Regions from separate parts of the Actinomadura rugatobispora genome, predicted to be linked through region 2. Evidence: riboswitches for the same ligand, from Rfam matches in the RefSeq annotation. Region 2 holds a riboswitch; the other holds the start of a gene.

Region 1 (4,408 bases), 4.6 Mb from region 2:
GGGGGACGACGCCGGAGAACATGCTCTTCAGCCGTCCCGCCGCGAACCGCCGCACCCGCGGGATGGTCAGCGCGACCCCGGCCAGCACGGCCAGCGCCAGCAGCACGATCACGATCGTCCGGGACGGCGCGAGGTCGCGGGTGGCGGTGTTGACCGAGCCGGTGACGAACCCGAACACGATCAGCAGCAGGATGTGCATGACCATGCCCATGAGCTGGGACGCGCCGACGCTGGCGACCGCCGGCCCCGGCCGCACCCCCGAACGCTGCAGGTAGCGGGTGTTGAGCGCGACGCCGCTGACCGCGGCCGGGGCCACCAGCTTCACGAACGACGCCGCGACCTGCGCCAGCACGGTCTGGCCGAGCGGCAGCTTCTCGGGGACGAAGCCCATCAGCATGAACGCGGCGGCCAGGTAGGTGAGCGCGGCGGCGGCCAGGGCCACCCCCATCCACCACCACTCGGCGCCCGCCACCAGCCGGACCGGGTCGACGCTGCTGAGCTGCGGGACGACGATGTAGGCCGCGACCGTCAGCGCCACGATGCTGAAGATGGTGCGGGGCCGGAAGCGCTCGAGCCGGATCGGCGGCGCCTCGCTCTCCGGCTTCAGCCGCACGATCTGCTCGCGGATCCGGGTGAGCAGCTCGCGGTCGTGCCGCAGCGCCGCGCGGGTGTCGCGGGACAGCGCCACCCGCTGCAGCAGCGGCACCGCGGCGGCCAGCGCCTGCTCGCCCAGCACCTCGACGGCGGTGCGGACCGCCCGCTCGGGCCCTGCCCGCAGCGCCAGGGTGGTCAGCAGCTGCGCCAGGTCCAGGCGCAGCGCCAGGTCGCCGGCGGCGATCTCGCCCGAGCGCAGGTCGGTGAGGTACGCGTGGCCCCGGTCGGAGATCAGGATGGCGCCGCCCTCCAGCCGGCGGTGCGCCAGCCGGGCCGACTGCAGCCGTTTGAACTGCCCCCAGACGTCGGTGAGGACCGCGTCGGTGAGGTCGTCGTCGGGGACGGCGTCGAGCGGCGCGCCGGGCACGTACTCGTAGGCCATCAGGGCCGCCTCGGTGCCGACCTCGCAGGTGCCCACCAGCCGGGGCGTGCGGGCCCCGGCGGCGTCGACCGCGTAGGCCATCAGCGACTCCTGCTCCAGCGAGCGGCGCAGCGAGCGCACCGGGCGGCGGGGGGCCGCCTCGCGCAGCCGGACCAGCCGCCACACCCGGTACAGCACGCCGGCGGTCTGCTGGTCGCGGTCCAGGACGCGGACCTCCAGCTGCCAGTCGCCGCGCGGCAGCGCGACCCCGGAGGTGTCGGTGGGGACGGCGCCGGGGGCGTGCGCGACGCTGACCCCGTAGCGGCGGACCTCGGGCAGGTCGTCCGGCTGGAACCTCTGGGCCCGGACGGTGCGCAGCCCGAGGCGTTCGAGGGCGGCGACGACCGCGAGGCCGGGCGGGCGCGGGTTGGGGGTGCCGACGGCGTAGAGCGTGCCGTGGCCGATGGCGTTGCCCAGGAAGTAGGTGGCGGCCAGCGCGGCCACCGAGGCGTAGGCGGCGGTCAGGCCGGTGAGCGCGGCCAGCCCGATCATCGACCAGGTGGCGGCCTGCCAGCGGGTGCGGCCGGCCATCCCCACCGCGCTGACGAACGCGATCACCGGGGCGATGTCGGTGTGCACCGGGGCGGTGTCGGTGCCGCCCCAGATGAGGGAGTCCAGGACCCCGCCGGGCGCGGAGGTGATCACCAGGTCGTCCAGCAGGATGGTGACGGCGAACGCGATCACCGCGGCCAGCAGCGCGATCGCGACCCGCGTCCCGTCCTTGTGGAACAGCCGCTCCACCGCGAAGGCCACCGGCACCGCCAGCACCCCGAAGCTGGAGGCGATGGTGGCCAGCGTGAGCAGGAAGAGCGGGGCGTGCGCGGTGGTCTCGGAGATGTCGGTCTGCAGGCCGTGCGTGGCCTGCGGGGCGAACGACACCAGCAGCATGACCGCGCCCAGCCCCGCGAGCGAGGCGGCGAAGCGGATGGCGTCCGAGGGCCTGCGGATCCGGTCGGGCCGCGGCGGCTCGTCGACGGGCACGGCCGTGGCGGCCTGGCCGGGCCGCGCCGCCGCGTCCTCGCGCTCGTCCTCGTGCTCTTGCCGGTGGGTCTGTGTCACGCCCACACCGCCGTCCGGACCCTTCACTGTGATCAGCGTCCCGGGAGGGGCGTCGCGCCGTCGGGCGCGGCGCCCGCTCCGACCGCTCGCACGTTCAAGGTGATTCGTACCCTCCTGGCCCCCGCGGCCCCCCATTTTTCGGGGCCGTCGCCGGACCCCGCGGAGAAAGGGCGCCGCCCGCGCCCCGACCCGCCGTTCGACCAAGCGCTCGTACGGCAGGTCCCTTCCCCGTGAGCTGTGGGCAATCGTACTGGTCCGTAGCCACCCGAGATCAACGGTTCGGGGCCGGTGGCGGACGTCCGCGGCACCTCCGCCGCCCGTGACCGGGGCCCGTCACGATCGTTCCGCCCGGAGGTTGGATAGGCTTTCGGGGGAAAGATGCCGTCGACCCTGTGCGGGAGAGACTCCACGCAGCCAGCGTGGGGCGCCGAAGGGGCAACCCTCCCCGGAACCTCTCAGGCAAAAGGACCGCTCGGGCGAGGCACCTCTGGAAAGCAGGCGTGGCCCCCATCGCAGGGGGAACGGGCCTCACCGAAGGGGCAAATCCCGTACCGCGGGCGAATCTCTCAGGTGCCGATGACAGAGGGGGAGACCGCCGCCGGCCCGGCAGGGCGCGGTGGCGGCCCTGAGCGACCGCAGAAGCCCAGGAGGCTCCCCACGATGACCGACCAGTACTTCGCCCCCGTGGCCTCGCCGCAGCAGCACCGCTCGGCGTTCGCCGACCGGCACATCGGGCCCGCGCCGGCCGACCAGGACCGGATGCTGGCGGCCATCGGCTACTCCGGAGCCGAGGCCCTGATCGACGGCGCGGTGCCCGCCGCGATCCGCACCGGCCGGCCCCTCGACCTGCCGCCCGCGCTGAGCGAGACCGCCGCGCTGGACCGGCTGCGCGAGCTGGCGTCCCGCAACACCGTGCTGACCTCGATGATCGGGCTGGGGTACCACGGCACGATCACCCCCGGCGTCATCCTCCGCAACGTCCTGGAGAACCCCGGCTGGTACACCGCCTACACCCCGTACCAGCCGGAGATCTCCCAGGGCCGGCTCGAGGCGCTGCTGAACTTCCAGACCGTGGTGAGCGACCTCACCGGGCTGCCGGTGTCCAACGCGTCCATGCTGGACGAGGGCACCGCCGCCGCCGAGGCGATGGCGCTGGCGCACCGCGTCTCCAAGCGCAAGGAGCCGGGCACGTTCCTGGTGGACGCCGACGCGCTCCCGCAGACGATCGAGGTCGTGCGCACCCGCGCCGTCCCGCTGGGCATCGAGGTCGTCACCGCCGACCTGGCCGGGGGCCTGCCCGAGGGCGACTTCTTCGGCGTGCTGCTGCAGTACCCGGGGGCCTCCGGCGCGGTCCGCGACCTGGCCCCGGTGAGCGCGCAGGCGCACGAGCGCGGCGCCCAGGTCGTCGTGGCCGCCGACCTGCTGGCCCTCACCCTGCTGCGGCCGCCCGGCGAGTCGGGCGCCGACATCGCCGTGGGCTCGGCGCAGCGGTTCGGCGTCCCGTACGGGTTCGGCGGCCCGCACGCCGGCTACATGGCGGTGCGCGAGGGCATCCAGCGGCAGCTCCCCGGACGCCTGGTCGGGGTGTCGGTCGACGCCGACGGCGCCGCCGCCTACCGGCTGGCGCTGCAGACCCGCGAGCAGCACATCCGCCGCGAGAAGGCCACCAGCAACATCTGCACCGCCCAGGTCCTGCTGGCGGTCATGGCGAGCATGTACGCCGTCTACCACGGGCCCGAGGGGCTGGCGGCGATCGCCCAGCGCGTCCACCGGCACGCGCGGACGCTGGCCGCCGGGCTGCGCGGGCCGCTGGGCGTCGAGGTCGTGCACGACCGCTTCTTCGACACCGTCCTGGCCCGGGTCCCGGGCCGCGCCGCCGAGGTCGTGGAGCGCGCCCGCGAGGGCGGGGTCAACCTGCGCCCGGTGGACGCCGACCACGTCGCGATCGCCTGCGACGAGACCACCACCGGCGAGCACCTCGGCGTCGTCTGGCGCGCGTTCGGGCTGGAGGGCGCGATGTCGGGCGGGGCGGAGGGCGACGGCCTGGGCGGGCTGCGGCGCGAGAGCCCGTACCTCACCCACCCGGTCTTCCACCAGCACCGCTCCGAGACGGCCATGCTGCGCTACCTGCGCAGGCTGCAGGACAAGGACATCGCGCTGGACCGGTCGATGATCCCGCTCGGATCCTGCACGATGAAGCTCAACGCCACGGCCGAGATGGAGCCGATCACCTGGCCGGAGTTCGCGAACATCCACCCGTTCGCCCCGGTCGAC
Region 2 (4,408 bases):
TCGGCATCGGCGTCCTCATCCTCGTACTGACGCTCGCGAACCTGCGGCGCGAGCAGATCGCGACCCGGCTGTGGGCCGCGCTGCTCGTCCTGGGCGTCATCGACATCGGGGTGGCGATCTTCTGGTCACCCGCCCACGGCTCGTGGTGACCGCCGCTGATCCGCCCGTGGGCCCGAGCGGGTGACTGAGAGCACCGGAGAACGCGCATCCGGCCGGCGAACCGTGCCGACCGGCCGGATGCGCGTGGCCCACCGTTCCGCGCGTGGTGCCGGCCCTCCGCCGACCACGGCACATGCCGCGCCCCCGAGCCGCGTTCGTGCTTGCGGATACGCTCTGATCGGCGATTCATACGGTACGGGGAGCGCGGTATATGGGACCCGAGGTTTCTGGTGGCGCTGACGAGAGGCGACGCCACCGGCGGCTGAGCAATGCGCTCAAGGAGTCGTTGCGCGAGATGAACATCCAGTTGTCGCTGCTCAACCACCACGTCAGCGCGCATCTCAAGCTGAAGGACGCCGACCTGCAGTGCCTCGACCTGATCAACCGGGAAGGCCCGCTCAGCCCCACGGCCGTCGCACGGCGCACCGGCATGCATCCGGCCACGATGACCGGCGTCCTCGACCGGCTCGAACGCGGTGGCTGGATCGCCCGGGAGCGCGACCCCGTCGACCGTCGCGCGGTCGTCGTCCGCGCTCTTCGCGACCGCAATTCCGACCTGTTCCGGCTGCTTTCCGGCATGAATGCGTCGATGGACGGGATATGTGCCGAGTACACAGCCGACCAACTCGAACTTCTGGTCGACTTCCTCGGCCGCACGACATCGGCCGGTCGGCGGGCCACCGATGACCTCGTCACCGACTGAGAACCTGATTCGCCCGAGCGCCGTGGGCCGGGCCTGAAACACGGCCCGCGCTAGCCGGCGAAGCGGATGGGGTTGACCAGGTCGGCGTAGATGAGGAGGCCGCCCATGACGATCAGCACGGCGGCCATCACGTAGGTGACGGGCAGCGCCTTGGCCACGTCCACGTAGCCGGGGTCGGGGCGCTTGAAGAGGCGGGCGAAGCCCTTCTTGAGGCCCTCCAGGAGGGCCCCGGCCATGTGGCCGCCGTCCAGGGGCAGCAGCGGGATCAGGTTGAACATGCCGACGGCGAGGTTGAGGGAGCCGAGCAGGGCGACGAACATCGCGACCTTCTCGACGGTGGGGCTCTCGGAGGCGGCGATCTCGCCGCCGAGGCGGCTGACGCCGACGACGCCGATGGGGCCGTTGGGGTCGCGCTTCTCGTCGCCGAACGCGGCCTGCCAGACCCCGACCATCTTCTCCGGCATCCGCAGCAGGGCGCCGGCGGTGTGCGCGGTCAGCTCGCCCATGTAGCCGGCGACCGCGACCGGGCCCTGGCGCTCGCGCTCCTGGAGCGGGGTGATGCCGAGGAACCCGACGTTGACGACCTTGTCGGTGTCCTTCAGGTCGTACATCTGGTTGCGGGTGACGGGCACCTGCAGCGGGACGGGCTTGCCGTCGCGCTGGACGGTGACCGCGACGGTGCGGCCGCCGGAGTCGCGGATCAGGCCCTGCAGCTGGTCGTAGGAGGTGATCGCGCGGCCGTCGTAGGAGGTGATGCGGTCGCCGGCCTGGAGGCCGACGGAGGCGGCCGGGGTCGGGGTGTAGCCCTGCGGGCAGTCGGTGAGCTTGGAGCCGGCGGGGATCGCGCACTTGGCCACCGAGCCGATCACCGGCTGCGGGGTGGGGGTGCCGATGCCCATCAGCAGGATCCCGAAGAAGATCGCCGCGAGGATGAGGTTCATCGCGGGCCCGGCGAACATGATGATGAGCTTCTGCCACCACTTCTTGGCGTAGAAGACCCGGTTCTCGTCGCCGGGGCGGACCTCCTCCAGCGCCGCGCCGCGGGCCGACTCGATCAGGCCCTGCCAGGGGCCGGTGCTGATCTGGCGGACCTCGCCGGGCCGGTCGCCCTTGCGCGGCGGCAGCATGCCGATCATGCGGATGTAGCCGCCGAGCGGGATCCACTTGACGCCGTACTCGGTCTCGCCCTTGTGCCGCGACCAGAGGGTGGGGCCGAAGCCGACCATGAACTGCGGGGTGCGGACGCCGAAGAGCTTGGCGAAGGAGAAGTGGCCCAGCTCGTGCAGCGCGATCGAGGCCAGCAGGCCGAAGAACAGGATCAGCACTCCCGCCAACCAGCCCATGCCCGCCCGTCCCTCCGTCGTGATCTCCAGCGACCCGTTCAGGTTACGTGATCCGGGTCCTCGGCGGCCGCGTACTCGCGCACCCGCACCCGCCGGTGATACGGCCGTCCGGGCCTTTCGGTTCACCCCCAGGGGGGCGGGGGGCGTCTGGTCGCGGGACGTCGCCGCTGCTAGCCTGGCGACCAGCCGTTGATCCCGCGCGGGAGAGTGCCCTGGCAGCCAGCCGGGGACGCCGAAGGAGCAAATCCTCCCCGGAACCTCTCAGGCCCCAGGACCGCGCGGACCAGGTACCTCTGGAAAGCGGGGACGCACCGTCCCCCGCCGAAGGTGAAAGCCCCTCCGCCCTCGTCGGCGCGGGGTGAAGCTCTCAGGCGCCGCGACCGGCCGATGACAGAGGGGGAGGCACCGACCACGCCCGGTGCGGGTGGGACGATTGGACCACGCGCCCGCGACGAAGGAGCCGACCCATGTCCAGCACAGCGCCCGGCAGGAAGACGCCGCTGTACGACGTCCACCGCGACCTCGGCGCCCACCTCGTCGACTTCGCCGGCTTCCTGATGCCGCTGCGGTACGCGAGCGAGACCGCCGAGCACCGCGCCGTCCGCGCCGCGGCGGGGCTGTTCGACCTGTCCCACATGGGGGAGGTCTTCGTGGACGGGCCGGAGGCCGGGGCCGCGCTCGACCACGCGCTGGTCGGCAACCTGTCCCCGATGGCCGTCGGCAAGGCCCGCTACACGATGATCTGCGGGGCCGACGGCGGGGTGCTGGACGACCTGATCGTCTACCGGCTGGCCGCGGAGACGTTCATGGTGGTGGCGAACGCCGCCAACGTCGCGACCGTGCGGGAGGCGCTGGCCGAGCGGGCGGCGGGCTTCCCGGGCGCGCGGGTGGTCGACCGGTCCGACGAGTACGCGCTGATCGCGCTGCAGGGCCCGGACGCGCAGGGGATCCTGTCCCGCTTCACCGCCGCGCCGCTGGCCGACCTGCGCTACTACGCGATCATGGCGGACGAGGTCGCGGGCGTGGACGCGCTGATCGCCCGTACCGGCTACACCGGCGAGGACGGCTTCGAGCTGTTCGTGTCCGCCGGGGACGCGGTGCCGCTGTGGAAGGAGCTGGCGGCGGTCGAGGGCGTGACCCCGGCGGGGCTGTCGGCGCGCGACACGCTGCGGCTGGAGGCGGGCATGCCGCTGTACGGCAACGAGCTGACCGCGGAGACCAACCCGTTCGAGGCGGGCCTGGGCCGGGTGGTCAAGCTGGACAAGCCCGTAGATTTCGTGGGAAAGGCCACGTTGGCCGCGCAGGCGCAGACCCCGCCAGGCCGTAGGCTCGTGGGGCTGGTCGCACGCGGCCGCCGGGCGCCCCGCAAGGGGTACGAGGTGGTCACCTCGGACGGCACGCCGTGCGGGGTGGTGACCAGCGGCGCCCCGTCGCCCACACTGGGCACGCCGATCGCGATGGCGTACGTGGACAACGGGGTGGACGAGAGCGGACTCGCCGTCGACGTGCGCGGCCGCCGGGAGCCGGTCGACGTGGTCGCCCTGCCCTTCTACAAGCGTTCCTGAGACCTGGAGAGAGATACCACCGTGAGCGTTCCGGAGCAGCTGCGCTACAGCGAAGAGCACGAATGGGTGTCGGGCCTCGGCAACGAGGACGGCATCGTCACCGTCGGGATCACCGCGCACGCCGCCGACGCCCTCGGCGAGATCGTCTTCCTCGAACTGCAGCCCGGGGAGGGCGACGCGGTCGAGGCCGGCGAGACCTGCGGCGAGGTCGAGTCCACCAAGTCGGTGAGCGACATCTACTCGCCGGTCAGCGGGGAGATCACCGCGATCAACGCCGCCGTGATCGACGAGCCCAAGGTGATCAACGACGATCCGTACGGCGAGGGCTGGATCTTCAAGGTGCGGATCTCCGACGAGCCCGGCGATCTGCTCGACGCCGAGGCCTACGGCAAGCTGATCGAGGAGTCCTGAGCCGTGCCGTCCCCGAAGAACCCGCTGAACGAGTCGCTGGCCGACGCCGACCCGGAGGTCGCCCGCGCGGTGGCCGCCGAGCTGGACCGGCAGCAGTCCACGCTCGAGATGATCGCCTCGGAGAACTTCGCGCCGGTGTCGGTGCTGGAGGCCCAGGGGTCGGTCCTGACCAACAAGTACGCCGAGGGCTATCCGGGCAGGCGCTACTACGGCGGCTGCGAGTTCGT

The links. A riboswitch is a leader RNA that binds a small molecule or an ion and turns the genes downstream of it on or off. The one in region 2 is predicted to bind glycine.
Region 1: another riboswitch for glycine. It lies ahead of gcvP (aminomethyl-transferring glycine dehydrogenase); the one in region 2 lies ahead of gcvT (glycine cleavage system aminomethyltransferase GcvT).

The regions. Positions count from the first base shown of each region.
Region 1 is NZ_AP029191.1:11,261,770-11,266,177, reverse strand. Features, by position in the region: gene ACZ466_RS50490 (lysylphosphatidylglycerol synthase domain-containing protein) at 1-2,134, opposite strand, end outside; glycine riboswitch at 2,520-2,615, shown strand; glycine riboswitch at 2,616-2,727, shown strand; gene gcvP (aminomethyl-transferring glycine dehydrogenase) at 2,795-4,408, shown strand, end outside.
Region 2 is NZ_AP029191.1:3,373,830-3,378,237, forward strand. Features, by position in the region: gene ACZ466_RS14240 (hypothetical protein) at 1-149, shown strand, start outside; gene ACZ466_RS14245 (MarR family transcriptional regulator) at 371-862, shown strand; gene ACZ466_RS14250 (M50 family metallopeptidase) at 913-2,205, opposite strand; glycine riboswitch at 2,396-2,492, shown strand; glycine riboswitch at 2,494-2,606, shown strand; gene gcvT (glycine cleavage system aminomethyltransferase GcvT) at 2,673-3,770, shown strand; gene gcvH (glycine cleavage system protein GcvH) at 3,792-4,181, shown strand; gene ACZ466_RS14265 (serine hydroxymethyltransferase) at 4,185-4,408, shown strand, end outside.